Regions from separate parts of the Streptomyces sp. NPDC087845 genome, predicted to be linked through region 1. Evidence: riboswitches for the same ligand, from Rfam matches in the RefSeq annotation. Region 1 holds a riboswitch; each other region holds the start of a gene.
What was found. A riboswitch is a leader RNA that binds a small molecule or an ion and turns the genes downstream of it on or off. The one in region 1 is predicted to bind cobalamin.

Region 1 (7,779 bases):
CCCTCGGGTACGGGAGCCGCCCGCCCCGGTACCGACAGCACGTCGGGCCGGCCGAAGCTGCGCCGCGTGGGGATGAGCTCGGTGCGAGAGGGCTGTCCGGAGGCGGTCTACCGGGTCGGGGAGCTCGTGGACTCCGTACCCCCGCCCCACGGCGTCCGGTTCCTCAGGGACGGCGAACCCGTTCTGATCCCGGTCCTCGAGTCCGTCAGGCGGCTGTGGGCGGTCGAACAGCCCGCCAGGGCGGCGTCCATCCGCGACTTCGGCCTCCACTCCCTCATCGCCGTACCCATGCGGGCCCGGGACACGGTGCTCGGCCTGACCACCTTCGTGCGCACGGTGAACCTGGTCCCTTTCGAACCCGACGACGTGCTGCCGGCCCGTGAAATGGTGGCGCGGGCGGCGGTGTGCGTGGACAACGCCCGCCGCTACACCCGCGAGCACGCGGCGGCGCTGACCCTCCAGCGCAGCCTGCTCCCGCACACACTGCCCGGCGGGATGGCCCTGGACGTGGCCTCCTCGTACCTCCCGGCGGACGCCAAGGACGGTGTCGGGGGCGACTGGTTCGATGTGATCCCGCTCTCCGGCGCCCGGGTCGCCCTGGTCGTCGGCGATGTCGTCGGCCACGGCATCAGCGCCGCCGCGAGCATGGGCAGGCTCCGCACCGCGGTGCACACCCTCGCCGACATGGACCTTCCCCCCGACGAACTGCTGGCCCACCTCGACGATCTCGTGATCCGCCTGAGCGACGAGGAACCCGACGGCGGGGAGAGCGGCACGACCGTCCTCGGCGCCACCTGTCTGTACGCGGTCTACGACCCGGTCACCCAGCTCTGCACGATGGCACGCGCCGGCCACCCGCCCCCCGTCGTCGTCGCGCCGGACGGGTGCGTCAGCTTCCCCGAACTGCCCGCAGGCCCCCCGCTCGGCCTGGGCGGTATGCCCTTCGAGACCGCGGAGATCGTGCTGCCGGAAGGCAGTCTCATCGGCCTCTACACCAACGGCCTCATCGAAGGCAGGGACCGGGACATCGATCTCGGCATGTCCCGCCTCGGCGCCGCCCTGTCCCAGCGCGGCCTCCCCCTCGACGCACTGTGCGCGACGGTCGTCGAGCAACTGCTCCCCGTACCGCAGCCCGACGACGTCGCCCTGCTGCTCGCCCGCACCCACGAGCTGAGCGCCGACCACGTCGTCTCCTGGGACGTGCCCCCCGATCCGGCCGCCGTCGCCGGCGTCCGGGCCCGCACCGCGCGCCTGCTGAGGGCCTGGGGCCTGGAGGAGATGGAGATGACGACCGAACTGATCGTCAGCGAACTGGTCACCAACGCGGTGCGCTACGCCACCGGACCGATCCGGCTGCGGCTGCTGCGCCAGTCCGTCCTGATCTGCGAGGTCTCCGACGGCAGCAGCACCTCCCCCCGGCTGCGGCACGCCAGGACGACCGACGAGGGCGGGCGCGGTCTCTTCCTCGTCGCCCAGCTCACCCGCCGCTGGGGTACCCGCTACACACCCGAAGGCAAGATCATCTGGACCGAACAGGAACTCCCGGCGACGGGGGCCTGAAGCCTCGGTACGCCCCTTGCCGGGGTCGCGGGGTACGGACACGGGGCACGAACACGGGGTACGGACACGGGGCACGGACCCAGGGCACGGACGGGGCGTGCCACGCCGTCAGGGGTTCCCGGCCACCCGCCGACCGGACGTACGACGCGCCCCGTTCGTCAGGAGGCCGTGCGACCGAAGCAGCGCCTGAGCTCGTCGAGGTCGTAGAAGGGGCTGCCCTTCGCAACCGGCTCGCAGCCCCGCTTGAACGCGGTCTCCTTCTCGTTGTAGAGCATCCGGACCAGGTAGGTGTCGTCCTTCCGGAACACGTCCCACTGGATGTTCGCGGCCATCGGAGCCACCGAAGCACCCCGCCACGGGTTGTCGGCGTAGGTGTAGGGGCGTGCGGCGGCCGGTTCCGTGGAGCCGGGCAGCCCCATCAGCGCGGCGAGCGGAATGATCTCCTCGGCGTGGGTGAAGCGCAGCTCCGCGCCCACGTCGCCGGTCCCCGCCCGCGTGGCCTCGGCCTGCTCGAAGAAGTCGTCGAGCAGAACGTCCGCCATCCGGTAGGTGATGTCGCTGTCCGCGAAGCCGGGCCCCTTCTCGTAGAAGTCCTCGGCGTCGTCGAGGTAGGCGAACCAGGCGGCGTCGCGCGGGGCGATGTAGCGCCGCATCCGCCAGGTGCCCTCGTCGCTCATGGTCGGGGCGATGCTGTAGAGGTTGTAGACCGCTTCGGCCGCATCGATGCCGGTGCCGATCGAGGAGAACTCCCCGGCGGAGATCCGCTGCACGAAGGCGGGGGTGAAGATCCTCTCCAGTACGTTGCGGGCCGCACGGTGGGTGGCGGGCTGATCGGTGATCTTCTTGAGGGTGGCCGCGAGGCGCTGGTCGTTCGCGAGGTAGTCGCGGTACGCGGCACCGCCGTCGGCCTTGTGGAAGTAGAGCAGGTCCTTGTCGGTCCTGGCCGGGCCGATGAGCGGCTTCAGGGCCGGGTCGGCGCCGGCGAGCGCGGCGGCGAAGAGACTGCCGCTGTCGACGGCGCGGTCCTTGCCGGAGCTGACCACGTCGATGGGTTCCGAGTCCTTGGCGATCTGCCGGAACAGCCCGGGAAGGCGCTGATGCATCCGCACCGCCGTGGCCTGGATCTCCCGCTTGCCCCGGCCGCTGAGGTTCCCGTACCCGGCCTTCTCCATCGCGTCGAGGAGCGACCGCACCTCGGGGCCGAAGTGCTTGCCGCGCCCGGTGAGTTCCCCCTCGCTCGCGGCCTTGTCCCACAGCTGGAGGATCAGGTCCCCGTCCTCGCTGCTGGTCGACGTGCGCGAGCCGTGGCGCGAGACGCTCTCGGTGAACACCGGAACGAAGCCCTTGGGCGCCGACCGGTATGTCCGGGCGTCCTGCCGTGGTTCGTACGGGGTCTTCGTGGAATAGAAGCCCGGCCCCGGCGGACCCGACGGCCGGGGACCGGCCTGAGCAGGCTGGGAGACGCCCAGGACCGCGGAGACCACGAGGGCCAGGGCGGCGGTGGAGGCGAGGCGTTTCATGCGTTCTTCGCTCCGTCCCGTGGAGCCCGATCGATCCGGCGCATCGTCTCCGGACGACATGAACGCCGGGTGGCCGCGGCATGGCGGGCGTCCCGGGCCCACCGCCCCGAGAGCGGTTGTCCGCGCCGCGGCCCCAGGGGCTACGGCACTCGCGCCGTCCACTCGGCCGTACCGAATTTGGTGCGTACGAGTTCCTCGGCCCGGGCCATCTCCTCGGGGGTGACCCGGCCGCGGGTGAGGCCGTGGCGCTTCCGGAAGGAGTCGATCATGTTGTCGATGACGGTTGCGCGCGGCAGACCCGTCTGCCGGCGGAGCGGGTCGACACGCTTCTTGGCGCTCTTGGTGCCCTTGTCGGACATCTTCTCCTTGCCGATGCGCAGGACGTCGAGCATCTTGTCGGCGTCGATGTCGTAGGACATCGTCACGTGGTGCAGCACGGCGCCGGGCCCGCCGTCGGGACCCACGACGCGCTTCTGGGCGGCTCCGGCGATCTTCCCGATCTCGGTCGCGATGTCGTTGAGCGGCTGGTACCAGGCCTTGATACCCATGTCGCCGAGAGCTTCGAGGACCCAGTCGTCGAGGTAGGCGTAGCTGTCGGCGAAGGAAAGGCCCGAGACGAGGGACTGGGGCACGGCGAGGGAGTACGTGATGGTGCTGCTCGGCTCCGCGAACATGGCTCCGCCTCCCGAGATGCGGCGGACGACGGTGACCCCGTGGCGGTCCGTACCGGCGGGGTCGACCTCGTTGCGCAGGGACTGGAAGCTTCCGATGATGACGGCGGGGGAGTCCCATTCCCAGACCCGGAGCGTCGGCGGGCGCCGGCCGGCGGCGACCTCCGCGGTGATGACCTCGTCGAGGGCCATGTGGAGCGCGGGGGGCTGCGGCGCCTCGTGGATGAGCTGCCAGTCGTAGTCGCTCCACTCGGTGGCGTGCGCGAGGGCCCGGCGTACGGCGACGGCGACGCCCTCGGAGCTGAGGCCCAGCATCACGGTCGAGGGGGGCAGGGCCGCGTCGATCCGGGCGGCGAGCCCGGCGGTGTCGGTGTGGGCCGGGGCACCTTCGAGCGCCGCGTCGATCGCGAGAATCGCCTCGTCCGGTTCCAGGAAGAAGTCCCCGGCCACCCGTACGTTGCGCAACGCCCCGCCCTCGACGTCCAGATCGACGACGACGAGCTTCCCGCCCGGGACCTTGTACTCACCGTGCACAGCCATGCCTCCAGATCTGCCCGATTCTTCCACTCTTCTACGAATCGGCGCTGAACAGGAACAACGCCCGTGGCGTGCGATTTAATCCGCTGCCACGACGGGGCCGTGCGCCAGGGCGGCGTCCTGCGTCACGAGCTCCGGTATGCCGGGAAGGGGACTTGACCCTCCGCGCCCTCCACGCCCTCCGCGCCCTCCGCGCCGAGGGAATGGAGGGCGTTCCCCGGGCCATTCCCTCCCCGGAGGCCGCGGTCACGTCTCGGGGGGGAACCGCCGCGCACGCCACCGGACTTGTAGGCGGGACTTGTAGGCGCCGTTCGCGGGAACCTAGAGTGGGCGCGCCGTGGTGTTCGGGAAGACCGGTGAAAGACTCCAGGAGTCTCAGGCCGGAGCGGCCCTCGCCACTGTGATCGGGGAGTATCCGTCCCACTGACGCCACTGGCCGCAGAGCGCGGCCGGGAAGGCAGGGGCGGGCACGAGCGCGAGCGAACCCGTCAGCCAGGAGACCGGCCACGGCATCTCACGAAGTCATCCACGAGGTGCTGGAGCGTGACCGCATGACCCTGCCCGACTCCGCCGTGTTCACATGGCGGCGCGAGGACACCATCCGTACCGCGGGGCTGCTGGCGGTGATTGCGGCTCTGCACGTGGTGGCGTTCGGAGTGCTGTTCCTGCTGGTCGTGCCGGAGCACTACCAGGTCGGTTCCAAGGCGTTCGGCATCGGGCTGGGGATCACCGCCTACACGCTCGGCATGCGGCACGCCTTCGACGCCGACCACATCGCCGCCATCGACAACACGACCCGCAAACTGATGGCCGACGGCAAGCGGCCCGTGTCGGTCGGTTTCTGGTTCGCCCTCGGACACTCCAGCGTGGTCATCGCCATGGCGGCACTGGTCGCCGGGGGAGCGCGCCTCGCGGGGGTACTGATCAACGAGGATTCGGGCGCGCACCAGGTGCTGGGTGTGGTCGGCACGACCGTCTCCGGGTCCTTCCTCTACCTGATCGCCGCATTGAACCTGGTCGCGCTCGCCGGCATTCTGCGCGTGTTCAGGGCGATGCGCGCCGGCCGCTTCGACGAGGCCGAGCTGGAGCAGCACCTGGACTCGCGAGGGTTCATGAACCGGATCCTCGGCCGGTTCACCCGGTCCGTCACCCGGCCCGGCCAGATGTATCCGCTCGGCTTCCTCTTCGGTCTCGGCTTCGACACCGCCACGGAGGTCACCCTGATGGTCATGGCGGGCAGCGGCGCCGCAGCCGGTCTGCCCTGGTACGCGATCCTGTGCCTGCCGCTGCTGTTCGCCGCCGGGATGAGCCTGTTCGACACGCTCGACGGGACGTTCATGAACTTCGCCTACCAGTGGGCCTTCTCCAACCCCGTGCGCAAGGTCTTCTACAACCTCGCCATCACGGGCCTGTCGATCGCGGTCGCCTTTCTCATCGGCACGATCGAGCTGGTCACCGTGTTGCACGACAAGCTCGATCTCCGGGACTCGGTCACGAGCTGGATCTCCGGCCTCGACCTGGGCAACGTCGGCTACCTGATCGTCGGACTCTTCGTGCTGGTGTGGGCGGTGGCGTTGGCGTACTGGAGGATCGCGAAGGTCGAGGAACGCTGGACGGCCCGCGCCGGCGACGGCGGCTGAGCCGGCTTCGCCGTCGGACCCGTGCTCGGCGGCGAGGAGCAGTTCCGCCAGTGCGATCCGGGCGCGCGCCACCCGGGAACGGACCGTGCCCACCGGACAACGGCAGAGCGAGGCCGCTTCCGCATACTCCAGGCCGAGGACCTGAGTGAGGACGAAGGCCTCCCGGCGCTCGGGTGCGAGCGAGGACAGCAGCTCCGTCAGCGCCACGCCTTCCTCGAAGCCGGGCAGATGGCGGGGCTGGGCGTGTTCGACCGCCGTCTGCCAGTCCTCGCCATCGGCGAGGCGCGGGCGGGCCGCGGTGCGTCTGAGGCTGTCGATCACCGTTCTGCGGGCGATGGTCAGCAGCCAGGTGCGGGCGGACGAACGGCCCTGGAAGGTGTGCAGGCTGCCCAGGGCGCGCAGGAAGGTGTCCTGGGTCAGGTCGTCGGCCGCCTGCGGATCGGAGGACAGGTGGGCGACGAAGCGCCGGACATCGACGTGCAGCGCACGGACGAACCGTTCGGTGGCCAGAGGGTCACCACCGCGGGCGGCGAGGGCCCAGCCGGTGACCGTCGCATCACGGCGCGCGGTGTCGCCGGGCGACGTCCCGGCTCGGGGAACGCGGGTACGGGCACCGCTGTCGGGCCCGGAGGATGGGTGCAGGGCAGGAGACATTGCCTGGTGTCCCTCTCGGAGAATCCGGAAATCCGGCATGCCCTTGGGGCATGCCGGTGCGTCGGGCAGTCCCGCCGCACGGCGGGACCGGGGTGACCGGGCGCGGCTCTACTGCGGGCGGCCCGGTGCTCCGGCTGTCAGACGACAGCGGCGACGGCGGGCGGCCCTCGTGAGGTGATCGAGTGGGCGAGCAGCAGGCGGCGCAGCGGGCCGGTCGTACCGAGAGCACGCCGCCGGACCCGCGGACCCTCGCAGCACATCGCGGGACGCGGCAGCATGCGCAGCGGGGCCAGCAGCCGGCCGGCGAGGGCCCGGAGAATCCGGAAGGCGGACCGTTCTCCGTAGGCCAGCCACAGACCGCACAGCACGGCCGCGAGCAGGTGCGCCAGGAGCATTCCGGCGGGGGACATGCCGCCGAGGTGATGCGATGCGGCAGCCCCGTCACCGCCCCCGGAGATCATCTGCCCGGCCCGGCCGACCGCCTCCTCCATCCCGTCGAGCGGTGTGCCCGGGGGCGGACTGTGCAGCCGGCCGCCCAGCCCCGCCGCGGTGACCAGGCGTTCCGCCTCCGCCACCGACATGCCCCGGGGCCGGATCGTCCCGCACGTCAGATGCTCCGCCCACAGCCGGGCGAACGAGGTGGTCGAGGTGGTCTTCGACGGTGAGGGGCCGGACCGGCTCTGGGAGAAGGCGAAGAGCAGATGCAGCCCTGCCTGGACCACGACAGCGGCACCGGTGACCGCCGGCAGCCCGCGCTCCCGGGACGCGGCCGTCCACGCGGCCGCGGCGACGACCGCGAGCGCGGCGGAAAGGGCCCACCAGGGCACGGGCGAGCCCGACATCACGATGTGACCGAGGGCCGCGAGCAGCACGCAGACGACCGCGAACATCACGGCCCGCACCGCGCGCATCCCCGGATCGCTCGTCATGGCGAACTCATCCTGGCAGTACGGCCGGAGGGCCGGGCGACCGGGCGGCGGCGAGCGGCACCCCGGAGGCGGCTCCGGGCCGTCGCGGGAGTGCACCGTGCGGGGCGCGCCGTGCGCCTCACCGGGGAGCGGGCGCCGCCGAGGCCGCCGACCGGTGATCGAAGGCGATCAGCGGATCACCGGTCAGCGGGTGCTCGACCACCGCCGCCCGCACACCGAACACCTCCGCCAGCAGCGCGGGTTTGAGGACCTCCGACGGGGTGCCGGA
Region 2 (7,779 bases), on a different contig from region 1:
GCCACGAGCGACATCGACATGACCGGCGCCGCCCTGGCCGCACTCTGCGTCTCCGGCGTACCGAACACCGACACCGACATCACCCAGGCCAAGGCGTTCCTCAAGAGCAAACTGGTGCCCACCAGCGGCGCCTTCAACGCGATGTTCGGCGTCAACACCGACTCCAACGGCTGGGCCGTATCCGGCCTGAACGCCTGCGGCATCAACCCGCAGACCGGCGACTTCCTCACCTCCGCCGGCAAGACCCCCGTCGACTTCCTCATCACCCAGCAATTCAACCCCGGCGGCGGCTTCAAGTACCTGCCCAGCGACACCACACCCTCCGCCTACGCATCCATCGACGGACTGCGCGCCGTCGCGGGAGGCGGCTTCACCGCGACTCCCCCGGTTCCCGCCACCAGCGGCGCACCCCAGTGGGTGGCGCAGAGCACCTTCACCTCAGGCACCGCCACGAAACTGGCCCTGACCGTGGACGACGGCGCGGGCAACCTGAAGGCGTGTTCCGTCGCCTTCACCCCCACCGATACCACCACGACGCTCGGCGCCGTGCTGGACGCTGCCGCGAGCGCCGCCACCCCGTCCGGCTGCGTGAGCGGCGTGACCCCCTCCTCGGGAACAGGCACGATCACCGCCCTCAACGGCAAGGCGAACAGCGGCTCGAACACCTGGAAGGCCGGCGTCGACGGCTCCTCCTTCGCCACGGCCACCCGCGAAAAGGTGATCAACGCCGGTGACACGATCGCCCTGCGCTGGGGTGCCTGACCTTCCCAAATGATCGACGTCCGCTCTGCGGCGACCGGGCCACACAGCAGCCCGGTCGCCGCAGAGCGGTCTACAGTCACGGACATGCGCATCGTTTCCCTCCTCCCGGCCGCGACCGACATCGTGGCCGAGCTCGGACTGGCCGGACAGCTGGTCGGCCGGACGCACGAGTGCGACTGGCCGCCCCAGGACGTGCGGTCCGTTCCGGTGGTCACCGGCGCGGACCTCGCGCAGGACGAGATGAGCAGCAGGGAGATCTCGGACGCGGTCGGCGGCTCGGCGCACTCGGGCTCGTCCCTCTACACGCTGGACACCGAGGCGTTGGCCGCTCTGGCACCGGACGTGGTGCTGACCCAGGACCTGTGTGACGTGTGCGCCGTCTCCTACGAGCGCGTCAGCCAGGCGGTCCGGGTCATGGACACCGAGACCCGGGTGCTCAGCCTGGAGCCCCGGACACTCTCGGACGTACTGGACTGCCTGGTGACGGTTGGTGAGCTGCTCGGGGTCCGTGACCGGGCCGAGCAGAGCCAGGCCGCCTTGCGCCGTCGCCTGTACGAGGTGTCCGGGCTGGTCGCGGGCCGCCCCCGGCCTCGGGTTGTGGCCGTCGAATGGCTCGATCCACTGTGGCCTGCGGGTCACTGGGTGCCCGAGCAGATCACTTGTGCCGGGGGCGAGGCGCTGCTGGCGGAGCCGGGCGAGCACACCGAGCCCATGACGTGGGATCAGGTACGCGCTGCGCGTCCGGACGTGCTCCTCGTGATGCCGTGCGGCTTCCCGCCGGAACGCACCCTGAGAGAAAGGGATGCGCTCACTTCACTCCCCGGCTGGGACGACCTGCCCGCCGTTCAGGCGGGCAGCGTCTGGGTCTTGGACGGCCCCGCCTACTTCAACCGCCCCGGCCCGCGGGTCGTGCGCGGAGCCGAGATACTGGCACATGTGCTGCACGGCGTGCGGGCCGGGGCGGCGGTCACAGCGGACGAGGCGAGACCGTTCTAGAAGGTGGTCCAGGTGAAGGTGACCTTGTCCCCGGCATTCAGCTTGAACTGGCATCCGCCGACAGGGGTCGGCGTGCCGTTGACGGAGATGTTCCAGTAGGCAACACCTCCACCACTGACGTTCTTGATGGTGTCGACCGAGAAGTCGTCGAACGAGGCATACCAGGCACCGTCCCAGGTGAAGTGTCTCTTGCGGGCAGCGTCGTCGAGGGCCGCGGTCGGTGTGGGGACGGCGCTCGGCTGAGCTCCCCCGTTGGTGCCGTCGCATCTGTGCGTACCACCGGTGGCGGTGGTCACGTCGTGTCCCTTGGTCTTGATCTTTCCGTTGAAGAGACGCCCGTCCGGCCCCTTCACGGTCACAGTCACCTTGACGGCGGCGTTCGTCGAGGCCGTGCCCTGCGCGTGAGCGACACCGGGAGCGGAGGTGAGAGCCAGGCCGAGGGCGGCCGAGGCAACAAGGGTACGGCGGGCGGATATCAGGTGCACGGAAGTGCCTTCCTGGTATGGGTCGTCTGCCGCCCCGGCCGACAGACCGCTGCCTGGCGCAGCCGTCCGCTGAACGGACGGTGAGACGCACGAGAGCGGTGCTGCGGGCTTCACGCTGCAGACCATGACAGTGGGAAGCGGTGCACGTCACGCACCGGGTTCTCCGACTCGCGGCCCGGACGGGCCACACACGGTTGCAGGTCAGCGCCGGATTCCCACCGGCTTCCCCCTGAGCGCGCACGCATTGAGTTGTCGCTCCGAGAACGCCGAAGCACTCGCATGCTATTGCCGATCGACGGAATGTCACCAGAGGCCAACGTGACGTGCCTGCCTATGCCGGCCAAGACAGCCCGGCCTCCCAACCGGGACACCGCACTTACGGGGACCGGAGACAGGTCATGCGCGCCACATTGTCGTGCCCGGTGCTCACATATCCGCAGGTTCACTCATGTGACTGCCGCGGGCCGCGAAGCGGCGCCGCACGAGCACGGAGGGCAAGGCTTCCCCAACTCGGCACACGGCCTCCGTGCGATGACTCGCACCCACCTGCACCACACGCGAGAGACCGACAGCGGCATCGAGACCCCCGCGTCCGCCGATGCCCGACCGACGCACATTCGCAGCCGCCAGAAACGGCTGTAAGTACCGACGCGGACTGGGTCACCGTGACACTTCCGCCGATCGACAGCGCCCGACCACCCTCGGATCTCCGCAGGCCCGCGCCCTGGTCGAGCAGGTCGTGGACCTGGTGCCAGCGCTCCAGGGTGGTCTGGGCGCGGGGCCCGTCATCCAGGGGCGCGTCCAGCACGGTGGCCCAGCAGCTACTGTGCGCCTTCACCTCGCTCAGGTCGGCCTCGCACAGGTTGTGCCACCGATGCCAGCGATCACCAACCTGCACCGCGTCGGTCAGGGCACGGCGGATGGCCTGGGCGTAGGTGGCCGAGCCGTCGCGGCACACGACCTCGACGCCCGGATGGGCGCGCAGCCGTGCCTCCAGGGTGTCGGCCGTGCGGTCGGGCAGCACGTCGATCCGCTCATGGGTCTCGGCGTCGATCACGACGGCGGCATAGCGATGCCGCCGACGCAGCGCGAAGTCGTCGACGCCGATCACGCGGGGGCACCCGCCCGGTGGGCAACGGGATGCGCATCAGGGCGCGCAGGGCAGTGTGACGAGAGACGCCCATCGCGGGTATCGCCGGCAAGCGTGCACCCGCCCGGCCCGCTAACTCCTCGACCACGGCCTTGACTTGCCTGGTCGGACGGGTAGTGCGGCGCTGTACCACTCCAGCGCCCCGGGCACCTGTTCGCGGAAGGTGTGGCGGCAGCCGTGCGTGGGACACACCAGGCGCCGCACCCGCACTCGGGCCATCACCCGCCGCCCGTCCACCGACACATCGGCCACCGTCCGCAGGTGAGAGCCATGCACCCGCCCGGACGGCGCTCCGCAACCCGGACACGGCACCGGGTCCTCCGGCGTCCGAGCCCGCACCACAATCCCCTCGCCTTCGTCGGAAACGGCCTCGATGACCAGCGGCGACAGCCCCGAAAACACCACATCTACAAGCTCGTTGACATCACGCACATCACGTCAACGGCAAACCGACACCCTCCGTCACCACCGAATGTGAGACAGGGCCGTTCGTTTGACAGACCCCCCATTGACCAGAAAAGCCGTTCCTGGACACAACAGTTGGCCGGCCTTGGGCTGGAGTGGGCGGTACAGATGGGACCCCGATGCGCGCCGGCCTGTGACCGCCATCCGGCCCACGGCCGACGCGCACGTCCCGCATCCCTGGTGAAGACCCCGCGAAACCAGGGGCCTGTCCTGGCGATCCGTCAGCGGCGCTCGGGGGTGTCTCCACTGCGACCGCCACCGGGGGCCGCGGCTTCTCCGGCGCCCAACGCCGGTGCGCGGGTCCGGCTGGTGCGGTGGTCATCGCCGCCGAGGCCGCCGCCGGTGCCCGTGGGGATCACGACCTGTCGATCTCCGCCTTGCAGTCCCGGAGCAGTTCCAGGTGTCTCGCCACCACGGGGCGGGCCGCCCGGGCGGCCGCCTTGACCTCGGCGTTGCTCCCCGTTCCCATTTCCTGGTCGATCAGGGCCAGCGCTTCCACGTGCCCGGTGGCCTCGGTGTTCAGCCACGCGACGTCGTACGTGCTCGTACCCGCCTTGGCCCGCACGGCGGCCAATGCCTGCTCCTGCGCCGGGGAGGGCCCGGCCGGCAGAGTAACGTGCAGTTTGCCCGCCAGCGCCTTGACGTCGGCGTCCAGCCTCCTGTGGTCGCGCACCAGTGTGGCGCCGACCGTCTTCACACACGCCGTTGTGGCGTTCTTGCCCGTGTCCTGTCCGGCTGCGATCTCGGCGAGGTTTCCCTGATGGATCGCCTTCAGGAAAGGCGCGTCATCGGTGGCCGCGGCCGCCGCGAACGCGGAAGGCGCGGATATGCCGGCCAGCGCTGCCAGCATCGTGGCAGCGGCCACGCGTCGCACAGCAATCATCTGCGTTGCTCCCTTCGCCCGGTCCGAGGTGCGCAAGGGGCGGCATCAGACCGGTCGCTGAACGGGCACGCGTGTTGGTGTCCGGTAGCCATGCTTTCCCGTGCCAAACGGCGTGGTCACACAAATACCGGTCTGTCACACGAATGGCCGCCGTTTCCCGGGTAACGGAATCCCCTGCCGTATCTCGTCGGGCCGTACCCCCGTGAGCTCGTCGGGCCGTATCCCCGGCGTATCCCTGATGGCCGCGCCGTGGTCTGCATCCCCGGCGATGCCCTCGTCCGCCCTCCCCTCCCCCGCCGCGCCGACAGCGCTGTGGCCGACACCTCCGCGTTCGCGCCGGTCTACGCGGTTCGTACACCGGGCGGATCCAGCGGTGCGGACAGGCGTCCGGCGGCTTCGCGGAGGACGATTTCGGCATGGGCGCCGCGGCCGTTCTTCGGCAGGGCAGTGGCGTGGCGCTGCCCGTCGGCGGCGATCGCGCGGGCGTGACCGGTCGGCTGGAGGGCGATCTGTTCGTAGTCGCGGGGTTCGAGGTGCGGGTTCTCCCACGCGAGCACGGCGGTGACGAGCGCTTCGTAGGAGCGCGGTTCAGGGGAAGTTCGGCTTCGATCAGGCCGTGAAGGTCGTGGAGCACGGTGTGTGTGCCGCTCATTGGCGCCTTGCCGCGCCGTTGTGGTCGCCCTTGTAAGGTAAAATTCAGGCGTATGGGTATATGGCGGCGGCTCTCGTTCCGCCAACATTCCTGGCAGGCCAGAGACGCCCTGCTGGCGATCCCGCTCGCTCTGATCACAGCCATCGTGCTGGCCGATGCAACGACCGGGCCCGACGTGCCGCTGGGCCCCCTGCTGATCGTGGCACCCGCGCTCACCGCCTCTTTCGCCGGCCCCCTCCTGACCGCCGTGGTCGGAGTCATCGCTGTGGGGGCCCTGTTCGGCGTCGGCGTAGGGCTCCGCATCCTGACCACGGAGAGCATCGGTGCGCAGATCATCGCCGTGGTGGTGGTCTCGGCGATTGTGACGGTGTTCCGGTTGCTGCGGGATCGGTACGGCCGTGAGCTGGCGCAGGTACGGACGGTGTCGGAGGCCACGCAGCGAGCGGTGCTCAGACCGCTGCCGCGGCGGATCGGGCCACTGCGGGTGGCCTCGGTGTACCTCGCGGCAGAGGAGCAGGCGCAGATCGGCGGCGACCTGTATGCGGCCACTCGCACCTCGGCCGGTACCAGGCTGATCATCGGGGATGCGAGGGGCAAGGGCCTGACCGCGATCGGAGACGCCGCGCTGCTGCTGGGCGCATTCCGGGCGGCCGCACACCGGCAATCCTCCCTGCCCGACCTCATGGCCTACCTGGAGAACAGCGTGTGCTGGAGCATGGTCGAACCCACCGAGTCGGAGCAGGAAGGGGAGTGCTTCATCACCGCCGCAATCATCGACATCCCCGACGCAGGCGAGAAGGTGGAGATGATCAGCTGCGGTCACCCGCCCCCCTTGCTACTACGCGACGGACAGGTCACCGCACTCAACGCCACCCGCCCCGCGCCGCCACTGGGCCTGGGCGAGCTGACCACACCCCAGTACCAGGTGGACACCTTCGCCCTGGAGCCCGCAGACCTGCTGCTGCTCTACACCGACGGCGTGATAGAAGCCCGGGACCCCGGCAGAGTCTTCTACCCGCTGGCCGAACGTGCCGCCTCGCAGGCACACCACAGCCCCCAGGCCCTGATCCACCACCTGCGCGCCGACCTTCTGGCCCATGTGGGCGGGCGCCTGGACGACGACGCCGCCATGGTCTGCATCCAGCGCACCCCCGGGCCCGGATCGGGGTCGGGGTAGTCGAGGCTGTAGACCCGGCCGCGCAGCAGCTGCTCAATACGTGGCATCAGTAACTTCTGCCCGGATTCACAGGCTCGGCACGATGGCGGCGCCGATGCCGCCGGGGCACAGGGCGAAGGCGACTTCCGGCCAGCCGCCCTTCCTCAGCGGAACGGTCTGTCGAGGGCGAGCCGGCCGGGGCCGATGGCAGCGATGGCCGGCGCCACGACCGCGATGCACACGTTGAACTCGACGCCACTCTGTGTCTCCCACAGGGAATGTGCCGCGGTGACGGTCACCATGGCATTGAGCATCACGCCGATCAGGACAGCCGATGCCAGCGGGGTGAACAGTCCCAGAGCCAGGCCGAGAGGCCCCCGAGAAACTCGGAGCCACCACCGATGGCGGCATAGACCTTTCCGGGGTGACTGGCGCCGCCGCACCTCGCGGCCGGGGACGGCACTGACCTCCAGCACCGGGGCGACGTTGGCCGGCTGCGGGCCCAGCCCGCAAACACGCGCCTCACATCCACGCGTGCGACTGATGCTCCGAATATGACATATATGGCATGCGTGGAAATTTGACATGTGTGGCATTTGGTGTTGGGGAGAACTTCTTAGCTGAACCCTCGGCTGGGAGGGCTCAAACAGGCGGGAGGAGCGCATCATGATCGCCAAGCTGCTCGGCAAGCTGTCCTTCACCCGCCACTACGGTGCGTAAGGGGCCCACGAATGGGATGCGTACGCCGGCGACGACCGGGGCTGACCACACCCCCCGGGCGGGCGCCCGGCGCCCGCCCGGCTCCCAGCCACGCTACCGACGATATCGGCCTGGACGGGTACGAGAGTCAGGGACGATCTCATGGGCCGAATGAATGAGCCGCCGCGGTTGCCCGAAGGCAGCTTCGCGGCTTGGAGCCGCGACCGGCCAGCACTAGCGCGACGTGGCGCTGACGAGTGCGGGGACGTCTGGCAGCTGGAGCCGGGTGTCTACGTAGCCGCTACGGCCGGGCCGTGTGAAGAAGTCCTGCGCCGCGCACAGGACTTCCCCAAGGCATCCTCGCCCCTCTTCCCGCCGTTGAAGCGGTCGAGCGGAGCACCGCCGCCTGCCTCACGCAGCACGCCGTGAGCAACCCTGCTCCTCACGAAAACGGCGTCCAGGCACTTCGGCTCCGCCAAGTCGGCGACATACCGGCCCTGGCCGGTGAGCAGCCGCTCATCCTCACGCCTG
Region 3 (7,779 bases), on a different contig from region 1:
ATGAACTGCTTCACGCCGGTCAGGACGTAGTCGTTGCCGTCCCGCACCGCGCGGGTACTGAGCGCCCCGGCGTCCGATCCTGCGCCGGGTTCGGTGAGGCAGTAGCTGCCGAGGTCGTCCATGGCACACAGGCGGGGCAGCCATCGTGCGCGCTGCTCGTCGTCGCCGTAGGTGTCGATCACCCAGGCGACCATGTTGTGGATGGAGAGGTAGCCGGCGATGGAGGGGCAGCCGGAGGCGAGGGCCTCGAAGACGAGGACTCCGTCGGCGCGGGTCAGGCCGCTGCCTCCCGCGTCCTCCCGTACGTAGACGCCGCCGAGTCCGAGCCCTGCGGCCTTGCGCAGCACGTCGAGCGGGAAGTGCTTGTCCCGGTCCCATCGGACGGCATGGGGGGCCAGGTGGTCCTGCGCGAAGTCGAGGGTGGTCTCGACCAGGGCTTGTTGGTCTTCGGTGAGTGATGTGGTGGTCATGGCGCTCACCCCATGGTGGGAAGGGTGAAGCTCGCGCCTTCCCTGGCTCCTGAGGGCCAGCGCGAGGTGACGGTCTTGGTGCGGGTGTAGAAGCGGATGGCGTCCGGGCCGTGCTGGTTCAGGTCCCCGAAGCCGGACTGCTTCCAGCCGCCGAAGGTGTGGTAGGCGACGGGAACCGGGATCGGGACGTTGACGCCGACCATGCCGGTGTTCACCCGGCGGGTGAAGTCGCGGGCGGTGTCTCCGTCCCTGGTGAAGATCGCGACGCCGTTTCCGTAGGGGTGCTCGCTGGGCAGGCGCAGGGCCTCCTCGTAGTCAGCGGCGCGCGCCACGCACAGGACGGGCCCGAAGATCTTCTCCCGGTAGATCCGCATCCGCGAGGTGACGCGGTCGAAGAGAGATGCCCCCGCGAAGAAGCCGTCCTCATGGCCCGGCAGGGAGAAGTCCCTTCCGTCGACGACCAGTTCGGCGCCCTCGGTGACGCCGATGTCCACATACCGGCGGACCCGTTCGACGGCATCGTGACTCACCAGGGGCCCGAAGTCGGCCTCCACGTCGTCGGAGCGGCCGATCCGGAGCGTGGCGATGCGCTCCTTGAGCGCAGCGACGAGACGGCCGGCGGTCTCCTCTCCGACGGGCACGGCCACAGAGATCGCCATGCAGCGCTCCCCCGCGGATCCGTATCCGGCGCCGATGAGCGCGTCGACGGCCTGGTCCAGGTCGGCGTCCGGCATCACGATCATGTGGTTCTTGGCGCCGCCGAAGCACTGCGCACGCTTGCCGTGAGCGGCGGCGGTGGCATAGATGTGCGCGGCGATGGGGGTGGAGCCGACGAAGCCGAGCGCACCCACCCGGGGGTCCTCCAGGAGGGTGTCGACCGCCTCCTTGCCGCCGTTCACCACGTTCAGTACGCCAGGCGGCAGACCTGCCTCCAGGAACAGTTCGGCCAGCCGTAGCGGCACGGACGGGTCGCGCTCCGACGGCTTGAGGATGAACGCGTTCCCGCAGGCGAGAGCGGGTGCCGCTTTCCACAGCGGAATCATCGCGGGGAAGTTGAACGGCGTGATTCCGGCGACCACTCCGATCGGGGAGCGCAACGAGTGCACGTCGATGCCGGTGCCCGCGTTGTCCGTGAACTCGCCCTTGAGCAGATGGGGAATTCCGGCGGCGAACTCGACCACCTCCAGGCCGCGTTGGATGTCGCCGTGTGCGTCGGCAACAGTCTTGCCGTGCTCGCGGGACAGCATCCGTGCCAGGGATTCACGTTCCGCCTCGACGAGTTGAAGGAAGCGCAGCAGGACGCGGGCGCGCCGCTGCGGGTTCCACTGTCCCCACTCCTGCTGGGCGGTGACCGCGTCGGCGATCGCCGACGCGGTGTCGGCGCGGCCGGCGAGCGCCACGCGGGCTTGCACGGCACCGGTGTTGGGGTCGTAGACGTCGCCGAAGAGGCCGGACGTGCCGGCGGTGTGCTTGCCGCCGATGAAGTGTGTGAGTTCACGGACCATGGCTGCCTGCTCTCGTCAGGTGAGATCCGGGGATGGCACGGCCGACCTTCGGCGGGCGCGCGGGTGGGCGCACTGCCGGGAGAGCCGTGGGACAGCGAACAGCGGGGCCGGGGCCTCGCAGGTCTACGAGCGCACGATGAGTCGCGTGCGCTCCGCCGGATCACCAGGGTCGTGGGTATGTGTACGGACCGGTGCCATGCGTGTCTGCTCCATCCTCGTGGAAAACACGGAACATTCCGCGGCCGGTATCCTGACTCCCGGATCTCCGTGTACCGCCCGCCTTCCCGGCAGACCTCGCCAGTGGCGTGTAAAAGGCAGCACACTCCCCGGTCACAGTGGCGGGACCGTGCCGGATTCACACCGGCTTCCCTGCACCGCGGACCTTGTCCCCCGAAGATATAGTTGGACGTCCTAGTAAGTCCACCCCCCACGCCCCGTGTAGCAACGGGGAACGGGCGAACAGCCTTGCCGAGCAGCCGGTTTCCGCCGCGCTACCGTCGGAGTCCGGTTGGTTCCGGGCCACGGGGTACGGACCTGGAGGTGTGGAACCGGGTCACCGCCAGCTTCTGGCTGCCGGAGAAGGTCCCGCTCTCCAACGACCTGGGCGCCGTACGCGGGCTTCTACCTGCCGCTGCACTTCTCCACGCACGCCATGCTCACCAACACGGCCGACATGATCCGCCTGATCCTGCGCGGCAAGGCCGTGCACGGCTACTACTCCGGCTACAAGTACCCGGCGTGTCATCGGCTTCAACTCCGTCGAGCCGGCCGTCCGGGTGCCCAGCACGATGGAGAGCATCACGGCCGCGGCGGTCGAGGCTCTGGGCGCCGCTCCGCACTCGCACATGCCGCCGGGGCCCAGGCGCTGGTGACGGGCGACAGCCTGGGGCAGGTGGCGAGCCAGACGCTTGCCAACCTGGTCGCAGTGGACGAAGCCACCTCGCTACCCGTACTGCGCCCGCTGATCGGCCGGGAGAAACAGGAAATCATCGACGAGGCCCGGTCCATCGGGACCGCCGACATCTCCGTACTCCCCGACGAGGACTGCTGCAGCCTGCTCGCCCCGCCCCGGGTCGGCACTCGGGCCGGGCTGCCGCAATTGCACGCGGTGGAGAGACGCCTCGACCTGGACGAGGTGATCGAAGCGCTGCCCGCTTCAGCCCAAGTGCTGCGGCCGGGGCAGGACGAAGAGCTGCCGGAGTCCGCCGTGAGCCGCGCGTGAGAAGGAGCATCACTGTATGAGTACCGCCACCCGGCAACTTCTGGTCATCGGCATCGGAGCCGGTGACCCCGACCACCTGACGCGCGCCGAAGCACGGGCCGAGCACGGCTGGATCATGGATACGGACCTGCTGCGGTTGCGCCCTGACGGCTCGGACGATTGAGGCGGGGTCAGCGACACGAGGCTCACGGACGGCCGTCGGGGTCTGTCGGTCCGGTGGGCGTGAAGCGGACCGGGGCCTGGAAGCGTGCGCGGCGGGCGGCGCGGCGGAAGGTGGTGAGCACCGCTGGGCCGGCCAGCGTGATGCAGACGAAGTTGGTGACGGCCCGTCCGGTGTCCCAGCCGAGGGAGGTGGCGAGGTCGAAGGCGAGGTAGCGGTGCCACTGCTCGGTGAACGGCAGACCGGGAAGGTAGGCGATGGAACTGTTCGGGTCGAGGGAGAACGGCCAGAAGGAGAGGTTCAGCAGAAAGCCGAAGAGGTAACCGGAGACCGATCCGTACGTGGCGAGCATCAGGACCTCGCGGCGGCCGGTGGCGCGGGGCAGGAATCCGGCGAGCATGCCCACGAAGGCGCAGCCGAACATCTGGTAGGGCATCCACGGCCCGACGCCGCCCGTGATCAGGGCGGACGTGAACAGCGAGGTGCAGCCGAGGGTGAAGCCGAAGCCCGGCCCGTAGACGCGTCCGGCCAGGACCAGGACGAAGAAGACCGTTTCGATGCCGGCTGTTCCGGCGCCCAGGGGGCGCAGTGCCGCGTTGACGGCGGACAGGACGCCGAGCATGGCCAGGGCTTTGGAGTTGATGCCGCCCTCGGCTATCTCGGAGAGCACCACGCACAGTACGAGGACGAGCAGGATGCCGAAGATCAGGGGCGGTGCGTAGTTCGAGCCGAATTTTCCGGGCGCGACGACGAAGGGCCAGAAGAACGCGACCACTCCGAGGAACGCGGCCAGAGCAATGACCAGCGAAACACGGGTGTTGAGCCGGATGGCCGTCGCGGCGGTAGTACTCATGCCCGGTCCTCGCCGTCGCGGGATGCGGCGTCGGCCACTTCGAGTGCCGAGGTCACTTGATCGACGGTGAGGAACGGCAGCGGTGCCAGGATCTTTGCGGTCTGCGGGGCGAACACGGGTGAGGCGACGATGACTTCGGACGTGGGCCCGTCCGCGACGATGTCGCCCTCGGCCATGACAACGACCCGGTCCGCCGTCCGGGCCACGAACTCGACGTCGTGCGTGGAGATGACGACCGAGCGGCCCTCACCGGCGAGCGCGGCGACGATCCGTGTCAGCTCCGCCTTGGCACGGTAGTCGAGCCCGCGGGTCGGTTCGTCGAGCAGCACGATCCTTGGTGCGGCGGCCAGTTGGATCGCCAGGACGAGAGCCAGCTTCTGTCCTTCCGACAAGTCCCGGGGATGAGTGCTGTCGGGGATGCCCGGGGCCAAGCGGTCGAGGATGCTTCGCGCCCCGGAGGACTCGGTCCCGTGGGCGGACTCGCTGTCGGCCTGGTCGAGTTCCTGCTTGACGCTTTCGAGGTAGAGGAGGTCGGCGGGTGTCTGCGGGACGAGACCGACCAGGCGGCGCGCGTGGGCCGCGGGCAGAGCGTGTGGATCGCGCGCTGCGCCGTCTCCGGTGACGCGGACCGTGCCGGCCCTGCGCGGGCCGGAACCCTGCAACGCCCACAGCAGGGACGACTTCCCCGAGCCGTTGCGCCCCATCAGAGCCGTGATCTCACCGCTGCGCAGGTCGAGGTCGACCTCGCGGACGGCGGCGACGCCGTGATAGCTGACGGTGATACCGCGCGCGGTCAGCAACGCGGGCGGTCCGGCCGCCGGAGCAGGACGTACCGGAGCCGGCGCGGCATTGGCCAGCTCGGCCCTGAGCGGGGCGGCGGCGCGGCGGGCGTCGCGGATGGACAGGGGCAGCGGGTGCCAAGCGGCGGCGCGGGCGAGTTCCACGATCGGCGGAGCGATGGAGGACGTACGGAGGATCTCTGCGGGAGTCCCTTGGACAACGCGCCCGTCACCGGGCAGGTACACCATGCGGTCGGCGTACTGGACGACTCGTTCGAGGCGGTGTTCGGCCATGAGGACGGTGACCCCGAGGTCGTGGACAAGGCGGGTGACGGCGGCGAGTACTTCCTCGGCTGCGGTCGGGTCGAGGGCGGAGGTCGGCTCGTCGAGGACGAGGACGCGAGGATGGGCGGTGAGGACCGATCCGATGGCCACGCGCTGCTGCTGGCCGCCGGACAGTTCGTGCAGCGCGCGGTGGCGCAGGTCGGCGAGGCCCAGCAGGTCGAGCGTCTCCTCGACCCTCTTGCGCATGACCGTTGGCGCGATGGCCAGCTGCTCCATGGCGTAGGCGAGTTCTTCCTCGACGGTATCGGTAACGAACCCGTCGAGCGGATCCTGTCCCACCACGCCGACCACGTCGGCGAGTTCCCGGGGCGGGTGGGTCGCGGTGTCGCGTCCGTCGACCGTGACGCGGCCGTAGAGGGTGCCGCCGGTGAAGTGGGGGACGAGCCCGTTGACGGCGCCCAGGAGGGTGGACTTGCCGACGCCGGTGTGACCGACGACGAGGCAGAGCTCGCCCTCTTCGATGACAAGGTCGACCTCGCGCAGGGCGGGTTCGGCAGTGTCGTCGTACTGGACGGTGACCTGATCGAAGGTGATCACGTGGCTTCGGCTTTCTCGGTGCGCTGTCGGGGGACGACCGGGTGGGGCGGGGTCGGCGGCGGTGCGAGGAACCCGGCGGTCCCGGCGAGCAGGATCGCGAAGGTCGGCACCAGCGGCAGCGTCGGCCAGCTGAGCGGGTAGATGGAGGGATTGAGCTCGGCCGCGTTGTAGCCCACGTTGCTGAAGAGCAGGACGGCGGAGAGCACACCGGCTCCGGCGACGGCCCATTCGGGCAGCAGCCACGGGTCGGGCCGGTAGGTGGTACGCGAGACCCTGCGTCCCCCCAGACGCAGGCCCGCCACGCACAGCACGGCTCCCGCGGCCATGGCCGGGAGCCCGAGGAACGCGGGCGTGGTCGCGTCCAGGAGTCCGTAGGCCCCGGCGCACAGTCCGCACATACCGAGGAGCATGAGCGCCCCGGTGGCCCGTCGGGAGCGGCGGGTGGCGGTGCCGGCGCGGCCGTACCCCCGGGAGTCCATTCCGGCGGCGAGGCGCAGGGAGCGTTCGAGGGCGTCCTCAAGGACGGGGACGACGATGCCGCGAAGCGCCTTGAGCCCCTTGTTGCGGCCTGCCCGGAGCCTGCGGGCGCGGGCCACTCGTTGCACGCTCTGTACGAGTTGGGGGGCGACGCTGATCGCGACAGTGACGGCGACGCCGAGTTCGTGCAGTGCGCCGGGCAGGATTCTCAGGGCGCGCTTGGGGTTGGCAAGAGTGTTGGCGGCGCCGATGCAGCAGAGCATGCAGGCCAGCCGCAGGCCGTCGGTGGCTGCGGAGAGCAGCGCCTCCAGCGAGACGGGCCCGCCGAGTTGGATGCCCGCGTACCAGTCCGGGGTCGGGATGTGAGGGAGGGAGAAGAGGAAGTGGTCGTGCGGGGTGATCCCGGTGGCGAACACGGCCCGGAACAGGACGCGGATCGCGACGACGGTGAGGGCGAGGTAGAGGTAGTACTTGAAGCCCCGCGCCCAGGGCGCCTCGGTGTGGCGTGCGGTGACGACGTAGCCGAGAACCGCGAGCACAAGGAACAGCAGCAGAGGGTTGTTGGTACGGCTGACGGCGGTGGCCAGAGCGAGGGCCCAGATCCACCAGGCGACCGGATGAAGCGTTCTGGGCAGGCGACGGCCGCCCGTGTCAGGCTCATGTCCGGACACGGGCGTGGTCTCCATGGGGGTGGTACGCGCCACCGCGGCTACTCCGTACGGCGGCGGCGCTTGGCCGCGAACACGGCCGCCCCGCCGACGAGTACGACCAGCGAGCCGCCCGCCACCACCGGCACGAGGGAGCCGGCGTCAACCTTCGCGTCGGCTGCCGGGGCCGCGTCGACCACCCTGGTTCCGGTCCCCGACGCGCTCTCGGCGGGACTGACCGAGACGGTCGGCGAAGGGCTCGGTGACGCGGACTCCGACGCGCTGGGCGACGGGCTCTTGGACGGCTTCGCCGTGGCGGAAGCAGACTTCGACGGCGCCGGCTTCTTCTGCTCGGGCGCCTTCGGGCCCGTGTCGGTGCCGGGCGGCAGCGCGGGAGCCCGGTGGGTCGATGCCGGCTTGCCCACATCGCCCTGCGCCTTGGTGTTGTGGGCGCGCAGTTGGTCCGGTGTGAGCTTGGGCCGCCCCTTGGTGCCCTCGATGTTGGTGCCGCCGAAGATCCACAGGTCGACGCTGCCGGGCTTCGGCTTATAGAGCATGGCGCCGAGCTGGCTGTACTCCCAGGAGTTCGCGCCCGGGTCGGCGTGCCAGTAGGACCAGTAGGCGGAGGCGGGTGGGGTCAGGACGCAGTCGTCCTGTTGGGGTGTCGGGTACTGCTTGCCGCCCTGGTGACCGCTGTAGCCGATGCGGCAGATGAAGGCGGGGCCGTCGTGCCCGGTGCCGGTGGTGCGCCAGCCGCCCTGGTTGAGGAGTTCGTAGCCGGTGG
Region 4 (7,779 bases), on a different contig from region 1:
GGAAGACCACTCCCTCAACCCCGGGCAAGTCGTCGCGCGCCCTGGGTAGTTGCTGCTCCATCCCATGCCCCGTCCAGAAGGCATGGACCGGACTCCCGCCTGGTCGGCAGGCCCCAGAGCCTGCCGGCCGGGCACAGCGTCGGACCGGGTGCGGCGCGCAACCCCGACTCGGACCGGTCACGACTCCGGCTCGTCCGGGCCGGAGTCGGTGACGCCGACCGGTCCGGTACCTGCCCGCCTCAGCCGACGGGCCGACTCGCCAGGTACTCGGCGAGATCGCCGACCTCGACGAGCAGGCCGCAGCGGTCAACAAGGTCGAGCAGAAGGCGCTCCAGCAGTACGCCTTCCTGCCGCTCTACAGCGGCCCCTCGGTGTGAAGAAGGGCCTCGCCAACGTCGGCGCGACCATCTTCTACAGCCCGCTTCCGGAGACGGTCGGCTGGGAGAAGTGACCCGAGCCCCGGGGCCACGCCGTTGCCGTCCCGCTCCCGCCCTCGGGAACGGGCCGCGGCGAAACGTTCGCAAGACGCGTGGAGGGTCCGCCGGTCAGGTGGCGGCCACCCCGCCGCGTCCGGCTCCGGACGCCGTGGCGGCCATGCCGGCCCGGGGCATTCGCCGATCGCGCGGCCGATCGCGTGCAGGCCGGCCGCGACCGGCCGCGCGGCCCGCATGCCGGGCCTTCGCGGCCGGGGTGGTACCGGCCGGCCTCGGCGTGGCCGGGTCGACCGGCGTACTCCGCTCGGGCGGGCCGGGCTCGCCCATGGCCGGAGGCCGGCCATCGCCGCCGGCCACGAGAGGGATCTCCGTGGCCGGCCCTCCTCGTGACCGGCCGGCGTCCGGTCGTGCGGCCCGGAAACCGGGTGCCGGGCCGCACGACCGGGATCGCTGTTGCTTTCACGTCAGCTCCCGTCCCCGATCCTGGCGGTCCTGCTGACCCACTGGGACAGGGTGAGCTGCGTGGCCCCGTCCGCACGGGCCGGACCGCGCCGGCAGGGTGCCGCGTGGCGGTGTTCGGGAGTCCCCCGGTGCCGGCCGGCACTGGCGGCCAGGGCGTCGCGGAGAAGGAACAGGTGTACGGGCAGGGCTGCACCGCAGTCGTGCTCGTCCCGGCACGTGGGGCAGGTCTCCAGGTGGGTTCCCACCGTGCTCGCCTCGTCGGCCGCGGGGGCCTTGAGGCCGTGGTCTTCGGCCGGTCGTTCACCGATCGTGCGGTACTTCTCGGTTGCAGTGAGCATGGGAGGGTGTCCTTCCTGAGCTGGGATGCCGGTCACGCGGTCGTCGGGGCCAGGGGTTCGGGCGTGAGTGCCCCGGAGTGGGCGACGCCGGGTCGCCGAGCGGGTGCCTCGGCGTCGGGGCCGCCTTCAGCCCCGCGGTAGCCGCCGTTGGGCGCCGGTGTGCCGCTGTGCCTTCGCGAGGCGCGACGCCCGGGATCCGGAGGAGCGGCGCTCCGCGCCGGGGGTGACCCCTGAATCGGCGGGGACGTCCGCCCGCGACTGCCGCTTCCCTCCGGGAACAGGCGTCGCGACGGTGAGAGACCGGGCGGCGCTGCCCGGGGCGGGCGGCTGCGCACGCAGCGAGAGTGACCGGCCTGCCCGAGGTGCCGCCGCCGGATCGGGGACGGCCACGAACAGAACCGTCGGGCCGCCGGAGAAAGCTGCGGCGCGGACCGCGGTCATCGATGTCGATTCGGCGTTGTACCGCTCAATCGGGCAGTGGGCTTCGATCATGGCGAAACCTCCGTTCGCCTTCCCACCTTCGCCCAGGAACGGCCCCCGGCGCGTCGTCCCCCCGCAGCGATTCCCGGCTACCACGGCTGCGGTATCCGCCACGACCGGCTACGACCGCGACGACACGCGCATACCGCGCCGACGACTACAGGGGCGCCTGTGAGTCCCCGGATTCCGTTGCCGGACTGACCAGGCCGCACTGATAGGCGATGACTACGAGCTGGGCCCGGTCACGAGCCGCCAGCTTGGTCATGGCCCGGTTGACGTGGGTCTTGGCGGTCAGCGGGCTGACGAAGAGGCGTTCCGCGATCTCGTCGTTCGACAGCCCCAGTGCCGCCAGCCCCACGACATCGCGTTCCCGCCGCGTCAGACACTCCAACCGCTCGTGCACGCCCGCCGGGCACGGGTCCGGCTGCGCGAGGAAGCGCTTGATCAGCGCACGCGTCGCCGACGGGGACAGCAGTGCCTCGCCGGCGGCGATCGTGCGGACGGCGTCGAGAAGCTCCTCGGGCCGGGCCCCCTTGCCGAGAAAGCCGCTCGCACCGGCGCGCAGGGCCTCGGCCACGTGCTCGTCGTCCTCGAAGGTGGTCAGGATGAGCACCTTCACCCCGGTGAGGTCCTCGGACTCGCTGATGAGGCGGGTGGCGTCGAGGCCGTCCATGTCCGGCATGCGGATGTCCATCAGGACCACATCGGGGCGCTCCGTACGCGCCAGTTCCAGCGCTTCCTCCCCGTTGGACGCCTCCCCCACCGTCTCCATGTCATCGGTGGAGTCGAAAAGCATCTTGAAGGTGCCCCGCAGCAGGGCCTGGTCATCGGCAAGCAGTACGCGAACCGTCATGCCCGTCTCTCCTCGGTGGTTTTCCCATCACCAGGCCGGGACGCAGCGGAAGCTCGGCCGTCACGGTGAAGCCGCCCTCCGGGCGCACTCCCGCGTGCAGCCAGCCCCCGACCGTGGCAGCGCGCTCGCGCATCCCGATCAGTCCGTGCCCCGTCCCCGGACGGGCGTGGTCCCCTCCGGTTCGTCCGTCGTCCTCGACGGTGATCGTCAGCCGCTCGGGGCGGTAGTGCAGGAACAACCGGGCATGGTCGGCACCGGCGTGCTTGTGCACGTTCGTCAGGGCCTCCTGGACGATGCGGTACGCAGCCAGGTCGACCGTCGGCGCCAGCGGTTCGGCGATGCCCCGCCGGGTATGGCTCACGGCCAGACCGGCGCGCTCGAACGACGCCAGGAGCGCCGGTACGCGCGCGAGGCCCGGCATCGGATCACGCGGCGCCACGGGATCGCCGGACTGCCGCAGCAGCCCTACGGTCACCCGTAGCTCGTCCAGTGCGGACCGGCTGGTGTCCCGGATGTCCTCCAAGGCGGCCACGATCTGCTCCGGCCGCCGTTCCACCAGATGCACGGCCACGCCCGCCTGAGCGTTGATCAGGGCGATGTGGTGCGCGACGATGTCGTGCAGCTCGCGCGCGATCCGCACCCGTTCGGCCGCCACCCGTTGCTGCGCCTCCTGCTCACGCGTGCGCTCCGCGTGTTCCGCCCGCTCCTCCACGGCTGCCACATAGGCGCGTCGGGAACGCACTCCGTCCCCGACGGCAGCCGGCAGCGCCGTCCACGCCAGCATCGCCGCGTTGTCGGGGGCCAGCCATGCGCGCGGGTCGCACACCACGGCGGCGCCCACCAGGACGGCGGCCGAGAATGTTGCCGCGGTCCAGGCGGCACGCCGGTCGGTCAGCGCGGCCACGGTGTAGACCGACACCAGGACCGGGCTGATCACCAGAGGGCTTTCGCGGAATCCGAGCACCTGAAAGGCCACCCCGCAGCCAATGGCGACGGCCAGTACGCCGAAGGGGTGATGCCGCCGCCATACCAGCGCAGAGCAACCGATACCCGCCAGCACCACGGCGGGCCACCGCAAGGAGAACGTGTGCTGGTGCGGTACGACCGAGGAAGCCACGACCGCCAGCCCGAACAGCGCAGCCACGGTCAGTGCGTCCACCACACCGATCCGGGGCCGCGTCCACCGCCTCCAACCGCTGATCACCGCCATGTCACCACCGTAGGGTCAATGGCCGCATCGGGCATCGCCGCGCGGGGCAGGGGCGCCTCGGCCACCGGCCGCTGCCCGTCCGCCGAGCCTTCGCCGGCGCACAGCCGTCCACGTCGTGCTGCCCGGCCCGCGGCTCCGCTGTCACGAGGACGGGCGGTGGGGGCCGGGCGGCGAGGAGTCCGAGCCGGATGCCGAGGGCGTGAGCGAGGAGCCACGAGGCGGGCAAGGGGTCCCAGGGGACCCGAATCGGTCCGGCGACGTGCGATCACTCACACGAGCGCCCTTTGTGCGGCAGCCCCGAAGAAACGTAATATCGGCAGGTCATCGCCGCGACGGGAGACAGGAAGCCGGTGCGAATCCGGCACGGTCCCGCCACTGTGACCGGGGAGTACAACCTTTCGACATGCCACTGCGCCCGGCGCGGGAAGGCGGGGGGAGCGTCGATCCGGGAGTCAGGACACTGGCCTGTCGCGGGCCCGTTTTGAGGAGCGCGGACTCCCCAGGAGGCTCTACGTGTATTTCGGCATACCTCGCCGCCCCTGCTTCCCCCCTGCCCGGCCCCGTCGTGCCCTGCGCGCCGTCGCCGCAGCCGTCACCCTGTCCACCACCCTGGTGATCGCGGGCTGCGGCACGGGCCACGGCTCCACCGGGGACGCCAAGGCCACCGCGTCACCGGCCGAGGGCTTCCCGGTCAGCATCGACAACTGCGGCGTGAGGACGACGTACGTCAAACCGCCCTCGCGCGCGGTCACCATCCATCAGCACCCGGCGGAACTGATGCTCGCCCTGGGCCTGAAGGACCGTATGGTCGGCACCGCCTTCCCCGACTCGGCCGTCCTGCCCGAACTGAAGAAGGACTTCGAGGCGATACCCGAACTGGCGAGGAAGGAGCCCTCCTTCGAGACCGTCCTCGACGCGGAGCCGGACTTCGTCTACGGCGGCTACGGCAGCGCATTCGCCGAGAACGAGGGCCGTTCCCGCAAGGCGTTCGCCGACGCCGGCATCGACACCTACCTCAACCGCGAGTACTGCGGCAAGAAGCAGGTGACGATGAGCGACACCTACGACGAGATCCGCACCGTCGGCAGCATCTTCGGCATACCGGGCCGCGCCGACAAGCTGGTGACCGATCTCCAGGGACGCATCGACAAGGCCACCACGGCGGTCGAGAACGACGCCGAAGTGCCTGTCTTCGTGTACGACAGCGGCGACAAGACGGCCTTCACCGCGGGCGGCAAGGGCCTGGGCAGCGAGCTGATCCGGCTGGCCGGCGGCCGGAACGTCTTCGCGGACCTCGACGACGTCTTCGGCGACGTCTCCTGGGAGCAGGTCGTGGACCGCAAGCCGGAGGTCATCGCCATCTACGACTACGCGGGTTCCGGGAGCGTCCGGCAGAAGAAGGAGTTCCTGCTCTCGCAGCCCGCACTCGCCGATGTCCCCGCCGTCAAGAACAAACGGTTCGTGGTGCTGCCACTGACCGCGACCCTGGTCGGAATCCGGTCGGCGTACGCGGTCGACGGCCTGGCCCGCGGCCTGCATCCCGAGAGCTTCCGGTGACGGAGGCACCCGCGAAGGCCGGCGATGAGCCGGCGATGGGGCGCCGGCGCCGCATGAACCGGTCGGGTGACGCCGCCCTCGCGCTCACGCTGGGCGTCCTCGCGCTGCTGCTGGTGCTCTCCGCCACGGCCGGCCTGGCCATCGGCTCGGTGCACGTGCCGCCCGGCCAGGTGTGGGGCATCGTGACGCACGCCCTGGGCGCCGACTGGACGGATCCCGACTGGTCCCGGGCCCGGGAGACGATCGTCCTCGACGTGCGCGCACCGCGCGTGCTGCTCGGGGCCGTGACCGGGGCCGGACTCGCGGTGGTGGGCACCGCCATGCAGGCCCTGATCCGCAACCCGCTCGCCGAGCCGTACCTGCTGGGCGTCTCCTCCGGAGCCTCCCTCGGCGCGGTCTCAGTGATCGTCTTCGGCGTGAGTGTGTTCGGGCCGGTGTCGCTGTCGGCCGCCGCGTTCGCCGGTGCCCTGGGCTCGCTGCTGGTGGTGTACGCGACCGCCCGCACCGGCGGACGCATCACCTCGGTGCGGCTCGTGCTGTCCGGTGTGGCGACCGCGGCGGTGCTCACCGCGGTGATGGACCTGCTGCTGCTCACCACCGGCCGGGGCAACGAGGCCCGCGCGGTCCTCGCCTGGACCCTCGGCGGCCTCGGCGGTGTCAACTGGGGCACGTTGTGGCTGCCCAGCGCGGCCCTGCTGCTCGGCATCGCCGTCCTCCTGGTGCAGTCACGGCACCTGAACCTGCTGCTCGCCGGTGAAGAGGCGGCAACGACCATGGGACTGGACGTGGCCCGGTTCCGGACCCGCATGTTCATCATGCTGTCCCTCGTCACCGGCGTCCTGGTCGCGGCGGCCGGACCGATCGGCTTCGTCGGCCTGATGCTGCCGCACATCGTGCGCCTCTTCGTCGGCGGCGACCACCGCCGCGTACTGCCGACGGCCGCACTGGGCGGAGCGGTCTTCCTGATCTGGGCCGACATCGCCGCACGCACCGTCGCCGCCCCCATGGAGATCCCCGTCGGGGTGCTCACGGCGCTGTGCGGTGGTCCCTTCTTCCTCTGGCTCATGCGCCGCGACGCCCGCCGGAACGCCGACCCAGGAGTGGCATGAGCGCGACCGAACTCACCGTCGACGGCGTCACCCTGACCGCCGGGGCACGCCACCTCGTCCGGGACGTCTCACTGCGGGCCCGCCCCGGCGAGGTGGTCGGCCTGGTCGGCCCCAACGGCAGCGGCAAGTCCAGCCTCCTGCGCGCCGTCTACCGCGTCCTGCGCCCCGACGCCGGACAGGTGCGGATCGACGGTACCGACGCCTGGTCCCTGCCCGTACGCAAGCTGGCACGGACCCTGGCCGCAGTGGTGCAGGAGTCGGCCGCCGGCTTCGACCTGACGGTACGGGAGGTCGTCGCCATGGGCCGCACCCCGCACAAGGGCCTGCTCGCGGGCGACACCGTCGAGGATGCCCGGCTGATCGAGTCGGCCCTCGCAGCCGTGGACGCCACCCTCCTGGCCGGCCGCCCCTTCGACCGGCTGTCCGGCGGCGAACGCCAGCGCATACTCATCGCCCGTGCCCTCGCCCAGCAGCCCTCGCTGCTCGTCCTCGACGAACCCACCAACCACCTGGACATACGCCACCAGCTCGAAGTCCTCGGCATACTGCGCCAACTCCCCGCCACCGTCCTGGTCGCGCTCCACGACCTCAATCTGGCCGCGTACTACTGCGACCGCCTCTACGTCCTGTGCGACGGCGAGGTCATCGTGTCGGGACCGCCCGCCGAGGTACTCACCGTGGAACTACTGCACGAGGTGTACGGGGTGGCGGGAGAGGTGGTCATTCATCCGCGCACCGGGGCACCCCACGTCACCTTCCTCCCTGCGACGATCGGCCGGCCGGTCCCGGCCGCCGCAATGGACCACTCCGCTTCGTGAGCGGGCGGGCGCCTGCGCCATCGGCATCCTCAACACACCTGTGGGCGTCGGCCGTTGCGGCCGCGGCCTGCCCCTGCGACGCGATCAGCCGTGCCGGGCCGTTGCGTCAACGGCGTTCCGCCAGCGGTGAAGGAAGTACGGGAGGATGCTCGTTGTCATGCCGACGGCACCGATCCACAGTACGGCTCTCGCTCCGAACAGAGAGCCCGCGACTCCCCCAAGAGCCCGCCGAGCGGAATGCCACCCCAGGGCTCCCAGGATTCGGAGAGCTGGACGGGCTGCCCGTCGGCGAGGAATTCGTAGTGCGTGGTGACGCAGAGGTCTCCGGGGCTGATCGCGAGCCTCTCGGCGATTGCCCCAGGGGCGGGGACGCGCGCCTGGCTGTGCGAATCCCAGGCTCCGGCCCTGCCCCGCTCCGTCGCCCCGGCGCGGGAGGGGGAGCCGCCCCGGCGTTCGCGGTGCCGCGAACGCACCATCCGCAGGCGCTCACGCGGCATGCGGACGTAGGTGCCCGAGCC

Region 2: linked by a shared signal. The riboswitch ahead of ACIOMQ_RS24090 (DUF4430 domain-containing protein) and the one ahead of ACIOMQ_RS09285 (HoxN/HupN/NixA family nickel/cobalt transporter) in region 1 are both predicted to bind cobalamin.
Region 3: linked by a shared signal. The riboswitch ahead of ACIOMQ_RS24035 (CoA-acylating methylmalonate-semialdehyde dehydrogenase) and the one ahead of ACIOMQ_RS09285 (HoxN/HupN/NixA family nickel/cobalt transporter) in region 1 are both predicted to bind cobalamin.
Region 4: linked by a shared signal. The riboswitch ahead of ACIOMQ_RS17525 (ABC transporter substrate-binding protein) and the one ahead of ACIOMQ_RS09285 (HoxN/HupN/NixA family nickel/cobalt transporter) in region 1 are both predicted to bind cobalamin.

What each region holds. Positions count from the first base shown of each region.
Region 1 covers NZ_JBIUVC010000003.1:4,021-11,799, reverse strand. The annotation lists gene ACIOMQ_RS09300 (SpoIIE family protein phosphatase) at 1-1,560, shown strand, start outside; gene ACIOMQ_RS09295 (histidine-type phosphatase) at 1,719-3,080, opposite strand; gene ACIOMQ_RS09290 (biotin/lipoate A/B protein ligase family protein) at 3,221-4,285, opposite strand; cobalamin riboswitch at 4,610-4,812, shown strand; gene ACIOMQ_RS09285 (HoxN/HupN/NixA family nickel/cobalt transporter) at 4,840-5,928, shown strand; partial or broken gene ACIOMQ_RS09280 (sigma-70 family RNA polymerase sigma factor) at 5,953-6,582, opposite strand; gene ACIOMQ_RS09275 (hypothetical protein) at 6,720-7,511, opposite strand; gene ACIOMQ_RS09270 (ABC transporter ATP-binding protein) at 7,630-7,779, opposite strand, start outside.
Region 2 covers NZ_JBIUVC010000009.1:284,911-292,689, forward strand. The annotation lists gene ACIOMQ_RS24080 (hypothetical protein) at 1-762, shown strand, start outside; gene ACIOMQ_RS24085 (cobalamin-binding protein) at 847-1,758, shown strand; gene ACIOMQ_RS24090 (DUF4430 domain-containing protein) at 1,755-2,243, opposite strand; cobalamin riboswitch at 2,379-2,507, opposite strand; partial or broken gene ACIOMQ_RS24095 (ISL3 family transposase) at 2,956-3,795, opposite strand; gene ACIOMQ_RS24100 (DUF4142 domain-containing protein) at 4,214-4,741, opposite strand; gene ACIOMQ_RS24105 (hypothetical protein) at 5,083-5,298, opposite strand; gene ACIOMQ_RS24110 (SpoIIE family protein phosphatase) at 5,446-6,570, shown strand; partial or broken gene ACIOMQ_RS24115 (DoxX family membrane protein) at 6,637-6,973, opposite strand.
Region 3 covers NZ_JBIUVC010000009.1:272,976-280,754, forward strand. The annotation lists gene ACIOMQ_RS24030 (acyl-CoA dehydrogenase family protein) at 1-470, opposite strand, end outside; gene ACIOMQ_RS24035 (CoA-acylating methylmalonate-semialdehyde dehydrogenase) at 476-1,975, opposite strand; cobalamin riboswitch at 2,198-2,376, opposite strand; partial or broken gene ACIOMQ_RS24040 (ribonucleotide-diphosphate reductase subunit beta) at 2,586-2,708, shown strand; partial or broken gene ACIOMQ_RS24045 (tRNA 4-thiouridine(8) synthase ThiI) at 2,808-3,197, shown strand; gene ACIOMQ_RS24050 (hypothetical protein) at 3,214-3,360, shown strand; gene ACIOMQ_RS24055 (ECF transporter S component) at 3,383-4,210, opposite strand; gene ACIOMQ_RS24060 (ABC transporter ATP-binding protein) at 4,207-5,871, opposite strand; gene ACIOMQ_RS24065 (energy-coupling factor transporter transmembrane component T) at 5,868-7,034, opposite strand; gene ACIOMQ_RS24070 (hypothetical protein) at 7,058-7,779, opposite strand, start outside.
Region 4 covers NZ_JBIUVC010000006.1:143,865-151,643, reverse strand. The annotation lists gene ACIOMQ_RS17540 (zf-HC2 domain-containing protein) at 899-1,234, opposite strand; gene ACIOMQ_RS17535 (response regulator transcription factor) at 1,872-2,567, opposite strand; gene ACIOMQ_RS17530 (sensor histidine kinase) at 2,539-3,777, opposite strand; cobalamin riboswitch at 4,079-4,261, shown strand; gene ACIOMQ_RS17525 (ABC transporter substrate-binding protein) at 4,291-5,334, shown strand; gene ACIOMQ_RS17520 (FecCD family ABC transporter permease) at 5,370-6,443, shown strand; gene ACIOMQ_RS17515 (ABC transporter ATP-binding protein) at 6,440-7,261, shown strand; partial or broken gene ACIOMQ_RS17510 (GntR family transcriptional regulator) at 7,510-7,779, opposite strand, start outside.